2 regions of the Shewanella sp. ISS20 genome follow, and region 2 is predicted to be linked to the other one. Evidence: riboswitches for the same ligand, from Rfam matches in the RefSeq annotation. Region 2 holds a riboswitch; the other holds the start of a gene.
What was found. A riboswitch is a leader RNA that binds a small molecule or an ion and turns the genes downstream of it on or off. The one in region 2 is predicted to bind lysine.
Positions count from the first base shown of each region.

Region 1: it holds a riboswitch for lysine, as region 2 does, so the genes downstream of both, AC1HDP_RS07615 (Na+/H+ antiporter NhaC family protein) here and lysC (lysine-sensitive aspartokinase 3) in region 2, are expected to answer to the same signal.

Region 1 is NZ_JAWRZK010000001.1:1,668,207-1,678,568, reverse strand. Features, by position in the region: gene tsaA (tRNA (N6-threonylcarbamoyladenosine(37)-N6)-methyltransferase TrmO) at 1-104, opposite strand, end outside; gene rcsF (Rcs stress response system protein RcsF) at 107-493, opposite strand; gene AC1HDP_RS07650 (amidohydrolase family protein) at 547-786, opposite strand; gene AC1HDP_RS07645 (hypothetical protein) at 783-947, opposite strand; gene AC1HDP_RS07640 (amidohydrolase family protein) at 1,041-1,763, opposite strand; gene AC1HDP_RS07635 (amidohydrolase family protein) at 1,868-4,927, opposite strand; gene AC1HDP_RS07630 (H-NS histone family protein) at 5,087-5,479, opposite strand; gene AC1HDP_RS07625 (electron transfer flavoprotein subunit beta/FixA family protein) at 5,935-6,684, shown strand; gene AC1HDP_RS07620 (FAD-binding protein) at 6,685-7,611, shown strand; lysine riboswitch at 7,702-7,898, shown strand; gene AC1HDP_RS07615 (Na+/H+ antiporter NhaC family protein) at 7,995-9,557, shown strand; gene AC1HDP_RS07610 (M3 family metallopeptidase) at 9,682-10,362, opposite strand, start outside.
Region 2 is NZ_JAWRZK010000001.1:2,263,182-2,273,543, reverse strand. Features, by position in the region: gene AC1HDP_RS10445 (phosphoenolpyruvate carboxylase) at 1-538, shown strand, start outside; gene AC1HDP_RS10440 (dicarboxylate/amino acid:cation symporter) at 998-2,242, shown strand; gene AC1HDP_RS10435 (class 1 fructose-bisphosphatase) at 2,424-3,416, opposite strand; gene AC1HDP_RS10430 (S9 family peptidase) at 3,568-5,829, shown strand; gene arcA (two-component system response regulator ArcA) at 6,096-6,812, opposite strand; gene AC1HDP_RS10420 (DUF3293 domain-containing protein) at 7,456-7,833, shown strand; lysine riboswitch at 7,957-8,131, shown strand; gene lysC (lysine-sensitive aspartokinase 3) at 8,272-9,633, shown strand; gene AC1HDP_RS10410 (S8 family serine peptidase) at 9,810-10,362, opposite strand, start outside.

The DNA of each region.
Region 1 (10,362 bases), 590 kb from region 2:
TAACCGCGGGCAGAGACTAATCCCGGCTGTCTTGGTATGCCAAATTTTTGTTTATACGGAGTATGGCATACCGCCACGGCTTGTAACTGACTTGCAAACGACATGATTAATCTTCTTGTGGTTGAACCTTGATGGCTTGACCTAAACATTGAATGCGTGACACGCAACCTTCAGCTTCATTAGTAAAAGTAACGCAATTATTGAGCATTACGCCATTGGCGCCGACATCAGCCGCTTGGCGTCTTAATTCGGTGCGCGCTTCTGCCATAGTCGCAGGTGGCGAGTTAGCTTCTAACTGACAAGATTCGCCAGCGACCATTTTTACACGCTCAAATAAGCCGTTAGGTGCTTGGTCGCGAGTATAAAGCGTGACATCACCCGCTTTGAAATAATCATCAATGGCTTTACCACTAAGATTAGATTGAAAACTATAGTCGCCAGCGCAGCCACTAAGCAGCACTAAGCTTGCGGCCAAAAGAGTGATGTTTCGCATTAGAAATTCCCGTCAATGGGTCGGGGAGTTAAGCTCCCCAAGAAGTGATTAGTTTAGCGATTCAAGTACTTTTGATAAAGCTGCTTGTGGCGGTTATTTAAATCCACTAAGCGACCATCGATAAATAGCGCTTCAACGCCGTGCTGTTTGGGATCAAAAATATCGCCTTTACTGATGACAAGATTGGCGCAATATCCAGGCGCCAATACGCCCATATCTTGTTGCCCCAAAATGATGGCAGCATTCACTGTAATGGCTTGCAAGCTAAGCTCAGAGCTAAGACCATGGCTCATGGCTCATGGCTCATGGCCTGCGCCGCGGCAAAGTGTAAATTACGAGTATCCCAATCGCCACTAAAGCCGATAGCAAAGGGCAGGTTAGCGGCCGCTAACAGACTCGGTATGCGGTAAGGTAAGTCTATGGGGTCATCATGGCGCAGCGGCATAGATAACATATGGGTATATATGATAGATGCATTGATTTCGTTAAGAATATCGGCGGCGCGCCAGGCATCATAGCCGCCAACTATGATGAGTTTTAAGCCATATTAGCGCGCCAATGCCGCCGCTGACTCTATGCTATTAAGTTTATCGGCATGGACAAATAAACTGGCGCGCCGCTCAAATAAGGGCTGCATAGCGTCATAGCTTTGCTGTTTTTGCGCTAAGGCGTCGGATTTGGCAGCTTGATAATAATGAAAGCTCGCCGCAAAGTTTTTATGAATATCACTGATTTGCTCGTTAAGCTCAGTGGCTTGTTTTTCGCGCTCTTCCTGTGTTGCCGCTGGCGCATCTATCACTGGCCATACTAAGTGCTGCCCCGTCGCGGCGACTTTGGCATCCTCTATGGTCCAAGCATCGAGATTGACCAGCACGCTTTGGCCAACTAAGCCGTTACCTGCGGGCACAATGTGGGCGTGAGTAATGCCATTGGCGCGCACTGTAGGGATAATTTCAGAATCCGCATTAAAGGCGGTGGCGGAGGATATTTCAGGATTGAAACTGCCAATTTCGCCGCTATCAACGGTGGAGCGCACCATAGATATTTCATTAAGGCCAATTTGGGTATTAAGGGCGATTAATCCGGGGTAAATATGTTTGCAACTGACATCTATCACTTCGGCGTTATTGGCGGTTAACTGCTTACCCATAGCGACTATTTTGCCGTGTTCAATCAGTAAATCTGTATTTATCAGTACGCCATCGGCGGCAGTGTAAAGCGTACCACCTTTAAGCAGTAACGCTTGGGTTTGCGGCGGCGCTGGCACCATGTCATAGCCGAATACGAGTGGTGATACACAAGTTAGCAGCAGGCATGCTAGTAAATATGAGGGTAAGCATGACGCTAAGCATGAGATTCGCTTAAATCTAGCCATTAGTGATGACCTCCGGTAAACAGATTTTGCGCATGGTTAAATTGATAATGGCTATCGCACTGCCAATCAGGTTCAGCGATGTCAATTTCAGGTTCACCGTCTTTGCGTTTATCATCGGCATTGAGCACTTGTTGGATTAATTGCTCTTTTTCTATGATCATGGCTTGCTCAAGCTGCTGATGTTCTTGACGGTCAAAGTAGCGGCGGCCATCAATCCACACTGCCTGTGTTTTGGCGTAAACCGATAAAGGGTTGTTGTTCCATAACACTAAGTCTGCATGTTTACCCACTTCGATTGAACCCACAAGTTTATCTACCCCAAGCTGCTTAGCTGGGTTAATGGTCACCATGTTCCAAGCTTCCATTTCTGTCATGCCGCAATACATAATGGATTTAGCAGCCTCCTGATTAAGGCGGCGCTGCATGCTGTAGTTATCTGAATTTAATGAAGTTACTACGCCTTTGTTGTTAAGCATGCAGGCGTTTTGCGGTATAGCATCAAAGACTTCAAACTTATAAGCCCACCAATCAGAAAAGGTTGAAGCCCCTGCGCCCGCGGCGGCTAATTCATCGGCCACCTTATAGCCCTCTAACACATGGGTGAAGGCGCTAATACTAAAACCATAGCTTTGGGATAAGCGTAAAAACATCAAAATCTCTGATTGCACATAGGAGTGCACATGGACTTGGCGTTTACCGTTAACAATTTCAGCGATAGCTTGTAAGCGATAATCAATGGCGGGCGCTGGTACTTGTTTTTGCTCGCTGGCGCGCAGTGCATTCCAAGCCTGATGCTTGGCTTGATATTGCTTGGCCGCCTCAAAGGCATCTACCATGACACTTTTAACCCCCATGCGGGTTTGTGGAAAGCGGGTGACAAACTCATCCCCCCAATGGCTTTGCTTAACGTTCTCACCTAAGGCCAATTTAATGGCGGCCGGGGCTTCAGTGAATTTAAGCCCTTCAGCGCTTTGGCCCCAACGCAATTTAATCAACTGCGCTTGACCACCAATCGGATTAGCGCTGCCATGGAGTATTTGACTGCTGGTCACGCCGCCTGCCAGTGACTGATAAATATTGATGGAATCAGGATTCAGTACATCGGCAATGCGCACTTCTGCAGTCACAGCATCTGTGCCTTCATTGGTGCCGCCATTGAGCGCAACATGGGAATGCTCATCAATGATGCCAGCGCTTAGGTGCATGCCACTAGCATCAAGGCGCTTAAAGCCTGACGGAGTTGCTAATTGCTGGCCGATAGCTGTGATTATGCCATCGCTAATCAGCACATCGGTATTGGTTAACACCCCCTCTTTGGCTGATGTCCATACGCTGGCACCTAGGATATGCAGTTTCTCAAACTGAGGTACGGCTTCTCTGCCATAGGCGCCGTTGGGGGAGGTTAACTTAGGTGCGCTGAAGACTTGCGCCGCGTGATCATGGTTTGAGGCGTCAAGCGCGGCGCTATCGGCTTGCGAGTCAAGTTCAGTAACACCAGCAACAGGCTCAGGGCTACCGTCCGGCAGCAACACGCGCCCATACACGCCTGAGTCATCAAACCATAAACTGAAACGATACATTTTATGATTTTGCTCTATGGCGGCGGCAAAACTTAAATGATTTTGGTTGAGAGTTGGCGTGAGTAAATCAATCGTCTCTTCACCTGCTTGCAAATAACTGCTGGATAATTGAGTGGGATTAAGCGTGAGTTCTAGACTGATATCGGCAAATTGTAATTGATAATCACCAGCTAATTTGCGTTGCGCTAATGTGACTTGATTAAAATTGGGCTGCCCTTGTAAATACACACCAACAATTTCGCCATCTGTGAATATATCTCCTTTAGCGACTACTATATCGGCCATAAAACCAGGGGCCAGTTTTCCGACGTTATCATCTATGCCTATCATGGCGGCGGGCGTCGAAGTTAAGGCGGCGAGGGCATCTTGGGCAGCTAGGCCAGATTTTACGGCCAGCTGCACTCTTGGCCAAAAGTCTTTGGCATCAATAGCATGTTGGGTAAAAGCAAAGGGGATTTTAGCTTTGGCTAAAAAACTTGGATTACTCGGGGCGCTGTGCCAATGATGTAATTGCTCTAATGAGGTATCTAACGCAATATTGCTGTCTTGCACATTCGGCGCCTGCGGGAAATTAAGCGGAACGATAAAGCTTGCCTTTAATGCTTTTATTTCATCGATGCGCGCATATTCTCGCCCCGAGGCCACTAATACTGTGGTTAATTTGGGTTCCGCGAGTAAGCGGCCTGCTCTTAATACGTTATTAAGATCGCCAGCATTAACAATCCAAGTATTTGACCATTGGTTCGCTATGGCCTGCCAAGCGCTATTAACTGTGGTGTTTTCTGGAGATTGATTAAACTTAAGTTTATTAACATTGTCTTTTAGCCATTGGCCATAGGTTAAATTCTGGCGGATTAATGCCATGGTACCCATTAATGATTCAGGGTAAGCCATAGGCGATGAACCTTTATTGAAGGATATTAATGAATTGCTATAAGGTTTAAGAATGGTTTTATTAGTTGCCAGTGGCGCTAATGATACGGTGACGGCCTGACCTTGAAAAATACCGTCTTGTTTAGCAGTTTGCACACTAGTGAAACCGTTTTGTTGCCATTTTTTAGCATTATCAACATTAGGGGCAAAATGATGCAGCCATTGCTCTTGTGCATGAACGGCTGAATTAGGCGCTTGCCCGCCTAACGTGTTAATGAAATAAACCGGAGGACTGGTCTCTGGGTATTGATAATTAAATTCGATGCCATATTCACTGAAAGGATCAATAAAACCTGGTAGTAAAGAATAGCCTTGCATATTAATAATTTGAGCGTTAGGAGGAATAGCTTCATTGGCAACAATATCAATAATTTTATTACCCGCTATTAATAAGGTGGCATTAGTGCGCTTTTCTGTCGCTGACAGATAAATATCAGCATGGCTAAGGGCTGTCACTAAGGGGGCGTCTGTGGTTAGATGCTGTTTAGCAAATGTTGCTAAACTCAACAGACATAAACTGATTAACCAATAACGACGAGAGCCCATAAGGAGTGCTAGCTAGCTGTAAATGTGGGACAGATGTTAACGGACTTGAAGTGGAATTGGTATCTTATGCCGAGTTTAATTGTAACTATTTTATACAAATTAATAGATACAAAAAAACCCACCTATGGGTGGGTTTTTAGTGGTATTACAACTTAATGGTTAGATTAAGAAGTCATCCATATTACGGCCTTTGCTTACTTCACTTACGAACACTTTAGGCATACGGCCTTGGCCGGTCCAAGTAATCACTTCGCCGCCAACAGTAATAGTATATTTAGCTGGACGAGGGGCGCGCTTCTTGGTTTGAGTCTTAACAGCAACAACGCCTAAATCGTCAATTGATAAACCCACTTCTAGCATTTGCTTGCGGATTTCTTCAATTTTAGCGATACGCTCTGCCATTAATGCATTTTCTTCTTCAGCACTTGCTTCACGATCAGCAATAATAGCGTGCAGTTTTTCAGCCACTTCACGTAATTCATCTAAAGATAAATCTTTTACGTTGGCTTTGAAGCGACGAGCATGGGTTAGTACTTCTAAGAATTCACTCATAGGTTTTCCACTCAATTCATTTATTTATGATTATAACAACTAGGTAAATAATAGAAACTTATAAGATAGTAATCAAATAAAACTTAATTAAAAACATAAAAAAAGATAATAAATTATAAAAAGTCGGCGTTATTGTAGGAATGCTGCCATTAAATACGCTAAATAAGATTATTTTAAGGCATCAATGAGTCACACCTGCTGAATTTGGCTATTTAAATCCTGAATAAGCTTTCATCAAAAAGTGGCTAAGGTCGCTCTAAAAAGGACTTAATTTATTATTAAGTTGCCTTTTCTTTTTTATCTCTTGGTTTATCTCAGTGGTAAATATTGCAAATTAACATCTTGTTAACTCTAGTTGACGTTAACGTCAACAATGCGTAAAGTGATACTTATAGATAGAACAGGCATAGCACAGCTTTGCTGGAACTTTTTTAGAGCACAATAAAGGATGAACCATGAAAATTTTGGTGCCGATTAAGCGTGTGGTGGATTCAAACGTCAAAGTAAGAGTCTTAAGTGACGGCTCAGGCGTTGATACCAATCACTTAAAAATGGCCATGAACCCATTTTGTGAAATAGCGGTTGAAGAAGCTGTACGTTTAAAAGAAGCTGGCGTTGCGACGGAAGTCGTCGTAGTTACTGTCGGAGATAAAGCGTGCCAAGAGCAAATTCGCTCCGCCATGGCTTTAGGTGCTGATCGCGGTATTCATGTAGAAGCACTAGATACTTTATTGCCAATCGATATCGCCAAATGTTTAGTGGCAGTGCAGCAACAAGAGCGTGCCGACTTACTGTTATTAGGTAAGCAATCTATTGATGGCGACAATAATCAAACGGCGCAAATGGTCGCGGCCTTATTAGATATTCCCCAAGCCTGTTTTGCCTCTGTGGTTAAACATGAAGGTGGGCAATTATTGGTAACTCGTGAAATCGATGGTGGCTTGCAGCATCTGAGTCTGCCATTGCCAGCTGTGGTATCCGCGGATTTACGCTTAAATGAGCCAAGATATGCCAAATTACCCGACATTATGAAAGCTAAGCGTAAGGTGCTTGACGTGTTTAGCCTTGAGTCTCTTGGGGTGACCTTAAAAGCTCATCAACAAGTGATTAATGTAAAGGCGCCAGCCCAAAGACAAGCAGGCGTAATGCTAAGCTCGGTGGCTGAGTTGGTGGAAAAATTAAAGCATGAAGCAAAGGTGATCTAAATGGCCATACTCCTGATAGCAGAACATGATAACGTCTCGCTCAAAGCCGATACCGCAAAAGCCTTAACCGCCGCTAAAGCCATGGGTACTGATATCCATGTATTAGTCGCAGGCTTTGAATGTAGCGAAGTGGCTAAATATGCTGCGAAATTGGTGGGCACTGCGCAAGTGTTAGTGGCCGATAACGCCGTTTACGCAAAGCAATTACCTGAAAACCTTAGTAAGTTAATTGTCGACATCGCCGCGAATTACACTCACATAGTGGCATCAGCGTCTAGCATAGCCAAAGACTGTTTACCTCGAGTGGCGGCGTTACTGGATGTCGCGCAAGTGTCTGAAATTATCGAAGTGCTTGATAAAGATACCTTCGTGCGTCCAATTTATGCGGGTAATGCCTTAGCGACAGTCAAAAGCTTGGACGCCGTCAACGTCATTACTGTGCGCGCTAGTGCGTTTGCTGCCAGTGCGAGCCAAGATAGCCAAGCGCCTATTCAAGCGCTTGATAAAGTGTTTGCGCCTATGAGTCAGTGGTTATCCCAGGAATTAACAGTGTCAAGCCGCCCTGAACTCGCTAGTGCCAACATAGTGGTCTCTGGTGGACGCGGTGTGGGTAGTCGTGAGAACTTTGCTTTGCTTGAGCAATTGGCCGATAAGTTAGGTGCAGCGCTCGGTGCCTCGCGCGCGGCAGTGGATGCGGGTTTTGTTCCTAATGATTTACAAGTCGGTCAAACCGGTAAAATTGTGGCGCCAAGCCTCTATATTGCTGTCGGTATTTCTGGCGCCATTCAGCATTTAGCCGGTATGAAAGACTCAAAAGTGATAGTTGCTATCAACAAAGATGCCGACGCGCCGATTTTTCAAGTGGCTGATTACGGATTAACCGCTGACTTGTTTGAAGCTATCCCTGAGTTGATTAATTCCATTTAATCTGTGACATTAGTCACGTTAAGCGGTATTGGGTTAGCAATTGCAATACCGCTTATGTTTTTATGTGCGTCACGTCGTTTTTCAGACGTCCTTTGAAGTAGAGGTTGCGCTAGCTAAAAGTAGTGAACATTAGGGTGATGCCTAAGAGTGTTCATAAAAGGAGTTAGCGCCGAAGTAGTTGTACTCATCAAGGTCGGCTACTGGGGTTGTGTCCGAAAGGAGCAACACTGCCATAGTATTCCTGTCAGGGTGATGGGGTTTATTTACTATGGAGCGCTATTGATAGGACAGGTGTTTGATCACTCATAATCATCCCGATTATTTGAGCGATACTGTGTCACCAGTTCAGTTGCCTCCATTCGTATTCAGCGAAGACAATAATAATGACAGTATTAACTTATGCCGATTCGGCACTTTCACTTTTGCCTCCTGTGGTTGCAATCTTACTGGCGGTAATTACCCGCAGAGTATTAGTTTCCCTTGGTGTGGGTATTATCTTGGGCAGCTTACTGCTCACCGATTTCACCCCTATGACCAGTGCCAGTTATCTTGCGAGTAAAGTTACTGCGTTGGTATGGGTTGATGGCGCATTCAACAGCTGGAATTTATATATTCTGGGCTTCTTAGTTCTGCTCGGCATGATCACCGCATTGATTACTGTTAGCGGCGCCGCTCGCGCCTTTGCTGATTGGGCGCGTGCGCGTATTCGCAGCAAACGTGACGCCAAATTATTAACCATATTGCTAGGCTGTGTGGTGTTTATTGATGACTACTTCAACTCACTGGTCGTGGGTAGTGTGTGTCGTCCGTTAACTGACCGTTATTATGTGTCGCGGGCTAAATTAGCCTATCTGCTTGATTCTACTGCGGCGCCTGTGTGCGTGATTTCGCCTGTGTCTAGCTGGGGCGCTTATATTATTGCCTTGATTGGCGGTATTTTAACGACTCATGGCATTGCCGACTCTGGTCATTTAAGTATCTTTATCCAAATGATACCAATGAACTTCTACGCCATTTTCGCCTTGTTACTGCTGATTTGTGTGGCCATGTTTGGCCTAGATATCGGCCCAATGCGTCGCCATGAGCAACTGGCACAAAAAGGTGAGCTGTGGGATGAAAGCAAAGGTACGCCGCCAGGCGCCAATATGGATTTACCTGAGGCAGATACAGGTAAAGTACTGGGGTTATTCTTACCAATAGGCTCATTAGTCGCAGCCACCTTGTATTTTATGGTGAGCTCTGGCGCTGACGTACTGACTGAAAAAGGCATAGCTTTTGATATCATCAAAGCCTTTGAAAATACTTCAGTAAGTTCATCGTTATTCTTTGGTGCCTGTTTTGGTTTTGTGGTCACTCTGATTGGCGTGATAATGCAGAAGCTAGATACCAAGTTAGTGCTTAAGGGCATGACTCAAGGCGCGCTTTCTATGCTGCCTGCGATTTATATCTTACTGTTCGCTTGGACTATTGCTGGCGTAATTGGTCAGTTAGAAACAGGTAAGTACATGGCAAGCTTAGCTAATGGCAATATTCCATTTGCCATGTTGCCAGCAGTAATGTTTGTATTGGCAGGCTTAACCGCTTTTGCTACTGGCACTAGCTGGGGCACCTTTGGCATTATGTTGCCAATTGCCGCCGATATGGCCATGGGCAGCCATGTGAGCATGATGCTACCTATGTTAGCTTCAGTGTTAGCGGGCGCCGTATTTGGCGATCACTGTTCACCGATTTCTGATACCACGATTTTGTCTTCCACAGGGGCGGGTTGTCATCATATTGATCACGTAGTGACTCAGTTGCCTTATGCGCTGATAGTGGCTGTGATCAGCATGGTAGGTTATACCGTACTTGGTTTCACTGAATCTGTGGCGGCGGGTTTTGTGACTTGTAGCGTCTTGTTTGTCTTGAGTGTGATTGCCCTTAAAATTAAGGTAGGTCGCAGCTAAGCGCTCGATTTAGAAAACGATTCAAGCCGTAATCACTGCTCAACGCTTTCAATAAAAACGCAACCCTGAGGTTGCGTTTTTTATGGATGCTAGTTACTGATGATCGCTATCTGTGTCTTTCCCTTTATTGGGTCAGGCCGCGGCGCTCAAGTAACCCTTGTGTGGTTGGCGCTTGGCCGCGGAAGTTTTGATAAGCTTCCATGGGCGCTACTGAGTTACCGACTTCCCGAATAGTTTTACGAAACTTCATGCCGATATCGCGATTCAAACCGCCTTGGGTTTGCACATAGGCAAAGGCATCGGCCGCTAAAATCTCACTCCACATATAAGCGTAATAGCTGGCGCTATAGCCTCCGGCAAAGGTGTGGGCGAAAAAGGCTGAGCGATAACGTGGCGGCACGGCTTCAATGGCTAAACCGTGCTTTTTAAGGGCATGGGCTTCAAAGCTTGCGACATCTTGCAGCGGCGCATCCGCTGGCAGTGAGTGCCACTCCATATCCACTAAGGCTGCAGCCATATACTCTAAGGTATCAAAGCCTTGGTTAAAGCTGCGTGAAGCTAAGAGTTTTTCTAACAACTCTGCTGGCAGCGGTTCACCGGTTTGATAGTGCTTAGCGTAATTAGCTAGTACCTTAGGGTGCGCAGACCAATCTTCTTCAAAGGTCGATGGAAATTCTACGAAGTCGCGTGATACCGCTGTGCCCGATAAGCTTGGGTAAGTCACTTTAGAGAACATACCATGGGTGCCATGACCCATTTCGTGGAACATGGTACTGACTTCATCATAGCTAACAAAGGTCGGCTC
Region 2 (10,362 bases):
GCGTACGCGATTACTCAAGGGCTTTTTGTTACACACGGATTTACACCCAGATTATCGGGTTGAAAATCATGTGGCCCATCAACAGATAGCCAATTTGTTTAATCGCGCCGATGCCATTTTAGCCCCAGCCCATGTGGATGTGCATAACAGCCTGCATGAAACCGATTTGCTTGAAATCGTCTCTAAAATCAAAAGTATTAGTCATTTAAACTTGGCTGATAAGGCGAACGCTGAGCCGCAGTTGATGTCCCTTGGCGAAAATGATGATTTTACTGTGGCTGACGACCCGCTGAAACTCGCGGTTGAGCAATATTTCATGGCCGTGATTGATTCAGGTGTGCGCCAATCGGCGCTTGAGTATCTGCAATCGCAACAGCTTACTTGGGGCAGTGAAGCATGGTTATATCAAGTGATTTGTGGCTATGACGGCTTGGCCGATGAGTATCGCCAATTTTTCGAGCTTGAACCAATAGGTGATAATCATCCTGTATATACAGGTAATTTTATCATTCGCGATGTGGAGTTGTGGATGGCGTAAGCCATTTGCATTTGGCCATCATCTAGGCCTTTAGCACTAAGCGATTTAAGAAAAAGCAGTCAATGACTGCTTTTTATTGAGCGAAATTTAGCGTGTATTGCACTCATTAATCGCGTTAAATCTCGCTCCAAGACTAGCGGCTTTACTATTGCTAGCTTATTTCACCTTTACTTATGCTTACTTTAGTTGTTTTCACTGGTTAGTTGTTAAGTTATTCCTGTTAAAGCAAGCGCTTAGCCCACTCTGACACTCATGATTATTTTTAGCACAAAATCATACTTGAATAATTTTATTTAAAATCAAGGTGTTACTTCTTTTCTAATTGCTGCGCTTAAGCTTTGGTTGCTTGCTTGTTGGTTTTTTGGGTTGAAATTTATGGCCGCATGTTTCACTATCCAAGACCTACAAACATAAAAAATAATAATAAAAACGGGCACTTCTGCTGTTTGAAGGGATTATATGACTAGTCGTTCATTATCAGTTCGTATCTTTTTGGGGTTACTTTTGGGTCTGTGCTTAGGCTCAGTAGTGCAATATGTCTTAAGTGATATTGGCTTCTTTGGCAATGACTTGGTGGTGTTGGCAGGTGGCTTAGGCACTATGTTCGTCAACATGATCATGATGCTGGTGGTGCCCTTAGTCTTTGTCTCCATAGTGTGCGGCGTGTGTGAGCTGCAAGATTTGAAAAGTTTTGGCCGCTTAGGTACCAAAACCTTTAGTTTTTATGTGATTAATACTGTGCTTTCCATAGGCGCCGCCTTTACTGTGGTCATGCTGATTAACCCAGGCTCCGGGGTTGATATGCGCAGCGGCACCGAGGTGACATTAAGCTCGACTGAGCTGCCAAGTTTAATGACCTTGATAGTCAATATAGTGCCGAGCAATCCTATCGCTGCCTTTACCTCGGGCAACATGCTGCAAATCATTTTTATGGCACTGCTCTTTGGCGGCGTTATGAAATCCATGGGCGAGAGCGTAGTTGGTGCGGTTGATGGCTTTCAAATCCTAAATAGCATAATGATGAAACTGATTGGCGTGGTGATGTCGCTAGCGCCTATTGGGGTGTTTTGTTTGATGTTTAAGTTAGGTGCCACGTTAGATGCCGCGGTATTTACTAGTTTGCTGCAATATTTGCTGCTTAATATTGGCTTGTTAGTGCTGTGGGTGTTTGTGGTGTATCCCGCCGCCGTTGGTATATTTACCCCCATTAGCGCCGCTGAATTTAGGCGCCAAACCCGTGAGCAAATACTGTTTTCATTATCAACTGCCAGCTCAAACGCCACCATACCAGTCACCATGCGCACCTTAACCGACAAACTTGGCGTGAGCCGCGCCGTGGCAGGTTTTGGGGTGCCGCTTGGCGCGACTATGAACATGGGCGGGGTGTCGATTTACATTACTGTCGCTACTTTCTTTATTGCCAATGCTTTTGGTATGCCAATTACCTTGGAGCAAGTACCAACCGTGTTGTTTAGCGTGTTCTTGTTATCAGTAGGTGCAGGCGGCGTGCCTGGCGGCGGTATGGTGATGATAGGTGTGCTTATCTATCAAATGGGCTTACCCATTGAAGCCTTTGCCTTTGTGGCAGCCCTTGATAGATTAATTGATACCATAGTGACGTCGTGCAACGTCGTCGGGGATACCGCAGTGCTGACTATCGTTGATCAAACCGAAAAGCAGCATAATAGCGCGCAGGGAGTTTGAGGGGTAAGCGGCTTTCTTTGAGCACTTTAATGGGCGCTTAAATTAGCGGTTTGATTCGCCTCAATTCACGGTTCCATTTATGGTTTAACTCACTTTAGGCGCTGCAATAAAAAATCCGGCACTGGCCGGATTTCTATTGAGTTCACATACTATTTATTAGCGCTATTTTTAGGGCTTTTTATTAGCATTCTGGCTCTTGGTCATCGTAATGCTGACCATGATATTCAAGGCAGGCATTCACTTCGTTGGCTGAGCCTAAAATCACGGCTACGCGTTCATGAATATGCTGTGGCTCAATATCTAAAATGGTTTCGTAACCGGTTGAGGCTACGCCGCCCGCTTGCTCTACCAAGAATGCCATAGGGTTGGCTTCATACATAAGGCGCAGCTTAAAAGGTTTTTTAGAGTCTTTGTTGTCAGCCGGATAAGTAAAAATCCCGCCGCGACATAAGACGCGGTGCACGTCGCCTACCATAGCTGCAATCCAGCGCATATTGAAGTTGCGCTCACGAGGGCCAATTTTACCCAGCAATAAGTCACTGATATAACTTTGCATTGGCGCTTCCCAGAAACGCTGATTTGACATGTTAATGGCAAATTCGCTGGTATCTGGGCTGATGCTCATGGCGGCGTCAGTCAGTAAAAATTCATTGGTGCTCGGATCTAAGGTGAACAGTTGCACGCCATGACCTGTGGTTAAGGCCAACATAGTTGATGGCCCATAAAGGACATAACCGGCAGCCACTTGGGCGCGGCCAGATTGCAAGAAACTCTTAGCGCTCACATCCCCTGCTGGCGCTGGCAGTACAGAAAAAATAGTGCCCACTAAGGAGTTAATATCAATGTTTGATGAGCCATCCAGTGGGTCGAAACACACTAAATAACTGCCTTGGCTATTGAAGGCAACGATATCATCTTCTTCTTCAGAGGCTAAGGCTTTGACATGGCTGTCTTGGGCTAAGGCATCTTTGAGCATGTCGTTAGTGATGATATCCAGTTTTTTCTGAGTTTCACCTTGCACGTTTTCTTGCTCTGTCGCACCAAGTACGCCGGCAAGTGCGCCTTGTCTAACGGCGCTGCTAATGTCTTTAGCACTGTTAGCCAGAGTGTGTATGACTTGCGTCAGTGAAGCGTTAAGTGGCTGTGAAGCTAGCACTTGAGTCAAGGTTTGCATCTGAAATCCTCATTTTCATTATTAAAATAGGGTCATTCACGCGAGATGGTGCGGATAATAACGCAGACAAAAGTAAAATTCAGCGACAGAGTTTGGTTTTTACCCAAATTCAGGCAGAATCAGGCGAAGATAAAATCATCAGGGAATAATAATGACTAGAAAATGGATCCCGCTGGCAGCGCTTGCCATGCCCTTTGCGCTCTCTGCCGAGGCGCTTACCCCCGTATTAACCGCGCCTATGGGAGATTCGACCCCATTAGCCATTGCTAGAATGCATGACTCGCCAGCTTTAGAAGGCAATAGTCCGCGCGGGCTAAAATTATCCCCTGATGGCCAGCGAGTAACCTATTTAGCGCCGCGCAGCGATAATCAGCATTTTTTTGATTTGTGGCAGATGGAGATAAGTTCAGGTAAACATTCACGTTTACTCGATGCCAGTTTACTTAAAGCTAACGAGTTGTCTGACGAAGAAAAAGCTCGGCGCGAGCGCCAACGTATTTATGGCGCCGGCATTATGGAATATGACTGGTCGAGCGATGGCAAGAGTGTGCTGATTCCTTCTGCCGGTAACCTGTATTTATATCAAGTTAACACAGAGCAATTACAACCCTTAGCAATTACAGGGTTTGCCACCGATGCCAAAGTGTCGCCCCAAGGCAAATTTGTGTCTTACATTAAAGATCAAAATTTGTTTATTTATGAGTTAGCCACAAACAGCGAACGGCAACTGACCTTTGATGGTGGCGAGCACATTAAAAATGGCATGGCAGAATTTGTGGCCCAAGAAGAAATGGGGCGCATGACAGGTTACTGGTGGGCGCCCGATGATAGCGCGCTTGCCTATACCCGCATTGATGAATCGCCAGTGGAATTAGTTACGCGTAATGAGATTTATGCTGATGGCATTAAGCTCACTGAGCAGCGCTACCCTTATGCGGGCAAGGCCAATGTGTTGATTGAGCTTGGCGTATTATCTCTGGGCTCTGGAAAAACGACTTGGCTGGATTTAGGTGCTGATACCAATGGTTATTTGGCGCGAGTCGACTGGTTGCCTGATGCTTCTGGTTTAAGTTTTCAGTGGCAAAATCGCAGTCAGCAGCAGTTAGATTTACGCTTAGCCAGTTTGAAACCGGCAGCAACAGAGTCGCAAGCAGTGACCACATTGAGCACTGTAACCTTACTCACGGAAAAGAGTGATGCTTGGATTAACCTCAATGACGACTTAACTTTTTTAACCCCATCAGGTTTTATTTGGGCGTCAGAGCGCAGTGGCTATAAGCATTTATATCTGTATGACGCTAAAGGTCAATTGCAAAAGCCATTAACCTCTGGCAAGTGGGCGGTGGATAAGATTGAATATGTCGATGAAGCCAATGGTTGGGTGTATTTTACCGGCCGTAAAGATACTGTCATTGAAAGCCGAATTTATCGGGTTGCCATAGCCTCAGGTGCCATTGAAGATGTTGGCGTGCGTGCTGGCATGCACGCCCCAGTATTTGCTAAAAATCGCGCTATTTATCTTGATTACTTTAGCTCCCTTGCGCAGCCGCCTCAGGTGAGTTTGCATGATGGCGCTGGCAAGTTATTAACTTGGGTTGAGCAAAATACGGTTGATAAACAGCATCCTTTATATCCCTATTTTGGTTTATGGCAATTGCCAGAGTTTGGTACCTTAGCGGCTGCTGATGGCCAAGCCTTAGTGTACCGCTTATTTAAGCCCGCAGATTTTAATGCAACTAAGCAATACCCTGTAGTAGTGCGGGTTTATGGCGGCCCCCATGCACAATTAGTGACTAACAGCTGGAGTAATCATGATTATTTTACGCAGCATTTATTGCAGCGCGGCTATTTAGTCTTTCAGTTAGATAATCGCGGCAGTGCTAATCGCGGTACTCGATTTGAGCAGGTGATTTATCAAAACTTAGGCGAGCTTGAAGTTATCGATCAGCAGCTTGGGGTTAAGTATCTGCGTAATTTACCTTACGTGGCCGATGATCGGATTGCTATTTTTGGCCATAGCTATGGCGGTTATATGGCGTTAATGAGTAAGTTTAAAGCGCCGCAGGATTTTAAAGTTGCAATTTCAGGGGCGCCAGTCACAGATTGGAGCCTATATGATACGTATTATACTGAGCGTTATATGGGGCATCCACTGACCAATGCCGCTGGATATCAGCGCGCCTCGGTATTGCCTCATGTCGGCCAATATGACAGAGGTTTATTGATGTATCACGGTATGGCGGATGATAATGTGTTGTTTGAAAATAGCACGCGGGTTTATAAGGCCTTACAAGATCAAGGCAAATTATTCCAAATGATTGATTATCCTGGCTCAAAGCATTCAATGCAGGGCAATGCGGTGCGCAGTCATTTATATTTATCGATTGCGGATTTTCTTGACCGTGAGTTATAAACTGCCCTAAGGCGTTTAGCTTAAAGTATTAAGGCGGCTAATCGCCGCTTTAATAACGTTTATAATTGGCGATTATTTTTAGCGATTATGTTCAGAGTTAGTTTTCTGGCTTAATTATTTGGTTAATGACTGACTTAATAAAGGCTTAAAGGCTTAAAGGCTTAAAGGCTTAAAGGCTTAATTAATAAAAGCTTTAAACAAAAACTTAAATGTAAGCCAATAAAAAAGCCGCTAATCATAGCGGCTTTTTTGTATCACCGAAGTGATTAATCTTCTAAGTTACCGCAAAAACGGTAGCCTTCACCATGAATGGTGGCGATGATTTCTGGAGTATCAGGCTGGCTTTCGAAATGCTTACGGATACGACGAATCGTCACGTCAACAGTACGATCGTGTGGCTTAAGCTCACGACCAGTCATCTTCATCAGTAAGTCAGCGCGGCTCAGAATCTTACCTGGGTTCTCAACAAAGTGCAGCATAGCGCGGAACTCACTGCGTGGCAGCTTGTATGATTCGCCTTGCGGGCTCACTAATGAGCGGCTGTTGATTTCCAAAGACCAGCCATTGAAGCGGTAGAATTCAACTGAACTCTTTTCTTCAACGTCTTGGCCAGTGCTGCTTACGCGAGTCAGCAGGTTACGAGCACGAATGGTCAATTCTCTTGGGTTGAATGGCTTAGTGATATAATCATCAGCACCAATTTCCAAACCTAAGATTTTATCAACTTCATTGTCACGGCCAGTTAAGAAAATCAGGCCAATGTTGTTGATTTCACGCAATTCGCGCGCTAACAGCAAACCATTTTTACCTGGCAAGTTAATATCCATCACCACTAGGTTGATTTTATTTTCCTGCAGGGCTTTATGCATTTCTGCGCCATCATTGGCCTCAGTTACCACATATCCTTCTGCTTCAAAAATACTTCTCAGCGTATTGCGGGTAACTGCTTCATCTTCAACGATCAGAATGTGCGGGTTTTGCATGTCATTTACCTAAAAAAATTTAATCAAATTATCGCTAACGATAAACAGTTACGAGTCAATATTTCACTCAGCTAAATTGCAATAACAACTAGCCAGTCCCTATCAATAATTGAAGGGGCTAAACAGCACTGTATAAGGTTAGTAAAATCTGCAATATCCATGGAGTTTTTTTGAAACTCCCAGGGAAAATACGATAGTTGCTTACACTTCGAGTAACAATTAACGAAATAAGTTCCGTCACAGTTGTAGGTTTGTGAAGGTTATTAAATCATCAATTCAAAAATGAGTTTCATTGCAACTGAGTTGCCATCCTTTTAAACCGATTCGTGAAATGTGAGTGTCGGTGTTGACGCCCTAGGATGGTGGTTAGCTAATCAACCCTAATAGTGTACTCGTTTTAGGCATTTGTTAACAAATTAATTGTTAAAAAAATCGTGAATTGACGTGATCTTAATCAATTTTTGCAGAAATCGTTTGCAAAAGCACCATGCCCAAGGGGTTGCCATAGTGAGCTTGAGCCAGTTTTTCTGAATTTGCTGCTAAAGCAGACTAAACTGTGGATGCATTTTTGTTCATTAAAAGGTATTTGTCTATGACACAGATCACAATTGAACTGTGGCGGGCTTATTAGAGTAGTGTGTTCATGTTAACACAAGCGCTAACCCCCAGTATTGATTTTGCCATTATTACCGCGGCCAACCCTTTAGGTGTACCTCATTTACCCGGTCAAAACCGCCTCTATGATAGGCAATTGCAACAAGATATTGATGAGCTAAGAGTGCCATATCGGCGCATTCTTGGGGCTAGCCCAGATTTATCTCATGTTGAGGCGAGTTGGGCGGTAATTTTACCTTTAGCCGATGCCTTAGATTTAGGGCGGCGCTGGCAACAATTAGCCATTTACTATGTGAGTGGTAATCGTCTGGGGTTATTTAGCTGTAGCGATGCTAATTCTCGGCTTGATTTAGGGGCTTTTAGTGAGCGCGTAACCTTAGTCAATGAGTTACCTAGCTATAGCTGATGATTAATCTGGGCATTGTTAATTTTCTATTGGTCATCAACACAAGTTATTTTTTGACCTCCTTTGTTTTTTGTTGACCTCGAGTATAAACAATTGTTAACGTTCAGGTGTTCATTGTAATGAACATTCAGAAGAGGCGCGTTGACCAGGTACGCAATAATAAGGGCACATTCCCTGATTATTATTGCGAAGGGGGAGCAACGCCGAGTGAGACGCACGAATGTGAGTGCTGATTGCGGTCAAGTGGGCTGAATCCCACTGATTGTCACCTGAGTTTAGGTGGAGAGCTTCTGGTGGCAATTATCTCCTTCTGTTGCTTTAGCAGGCTGTTGATCTCATTTCGCCCCAGGCTCTTCGAACATTTTTGGGTTCGGAGTGTGTTATGTCTAACAATCTTAATATATTGTCTATCCTCGCTCATAGGTTGGAGGGTGATTTATGTCTATCGATAAACTAGTAGTCGCTAAGTTTGGCGGCACATCCCTTGCCAATAGCGATGCCTTAACACTCAGTGCCAAGATAATTTTAAATGATGCGAGTCGCCGTGTAGTAGTGGTGAGCGCGGCCGCCGGAGTCACTAATCTGTTAGTCGAATTAACGACTGTGACAGATGATGAGCAGCGCTTTAAACTATTAAAAGATATCGCCGCCATTCAATATAAAATTTTAGATGCGCTGCATCGTCCCAACGATGTTGCTGCTAGTATCGATGGTCTATTAAGTCGCATTGCCGTATTGAGCGAGCGTTTATTAATAGAAAGCACTAAAGCGCTTAAAGATGAGTTGCTCGCGTGCGGCGAATTGTGTTCATCACAATTGTTTGCCGCCACCTTAAGAGAATTAGGCGTAAACGCGATTAGTTTCGATGTGCGGCAAATTCTGCGCACAGACAGTCACTTTGGCCGCGCTGAGCCACAAATTGATATGATAGCTCAGTTGGCACAATTACATTTAGCGCCTCTATTTGATAAGCAAGTGGTCGTCACTCAAGGCTTTATTGGCAGTGATGACCACGGCATGACGACTACCTTAGGTCGCGGTGGCAGTGATTACTCAGCGGCGTTATTAGCTGAAGCCTTAGGCGCCAATGCGGTTGAAATTTGGACCGATGTTGCGGGTATTTATACTACTGACCCAAGACTTGCGGCTAATGCTAAGCCACTGGCTGAAATCAGCTTTAATGAAGCAGCGGAAATGGCGACGTTTGGCGCCAAAGTACTCCATCCTGCCACCATTTTACCTGCGGTGCGCCGCGGTATTGAAGTGTTTGTGGGTTCAAGTCGTGAGCCAGAGCGCGGCGGCACTTGGATTCGCAATCGCATCGATAATCCTCCTTTGTATCGCGCCATTGCGGTAAGGCGCGATCAAACCTTATTAAATTTGCACAGTTTACAAATGTTGCACGCTCGAGGCTTCTTAGCTGAAACCTTTGCGACGTTAGCGCGTCATAAGATAAGCGTTGATTTAATTACTACTTCAGAAGTGAACGTGGCGCTTACCTTAGATAAAACCGGTTCAGATTCGAGTGGTGAAGGCTTGCTAAGCGATCATTTACTCACTGAATTAGCTCAGCATTGCCGGGTGCAAGTGGAGCAGGGGTTAGCGTTAGTCGCGATTATCGGTAATCGTATTGCGACAACTCCTGGTGTGTGCAAATTGGTTTTTGAGGTGCTGGAAAACATTAATGTGCGCATGGTTTGCCAAGGCGCGAGTCCACATAATTTATGTGTGTTAGTGGCAGAGGCCGATGTGCCGCAATTAGTCGCGACCTTGCATCAACGCTTATTTGATGTGGCTTAAGATACCAACTTAATGTTTTTAGTCTCTAGCGAATATCGTTTTAGTTAATTAGCTTGGCTCAGTGATGTGACTGAGCCAAGCGCCTTCTTTCAAATCCGTAAGCTCAAACCTATCAACTCATATAAATCCAGCTTTCCAGAAGCCAACCATTATCAATCAAATTAACACCCATCAAACTAGCGCAGGGCTGGTGTTCTTACCTGCCTAAATATCCATAAACAGGCTAACAGCAGTAAGGTGCTCCCCATACTACCGCCACCGCCACCGCCTCCGCCATTATCAGTCGGTGGGGAAGTCGCTGGCGTGATACTGATGCTAACTGTCACTGGCGGCGAATTTTGCTGACCGTCATTGGCGCTAAGGGCAAAGCTTAATGGGCCAGAACTTGGGGCGATAAAGCTTAGGTTGCCAGCGCCATCCACATTAATAGTCACTTGCGAGCCTGATACTTGTTGCCATTGATAGCTGAGTGTATCGCCATCAATATCGCTACCGTTGGCGCTAATATTGACTGTGGCGCCAGCATTGACGGTTTGCGTTAAGGGGGCAGGGTTAACACTTGGCGCATCATTGACTGAGTTAATCACTAAATTCACAGTCACGGCTTGGCTCGGCTCATTATTGGCGTTGGTTGCTTTATAGCTAAAAGAGTCGGTGCCAAAGTAATTGGCCTGTGCTTGGTATCTCACAGTGCCTGCATTAATCACACTTAATTGGCCATGGCTTGGC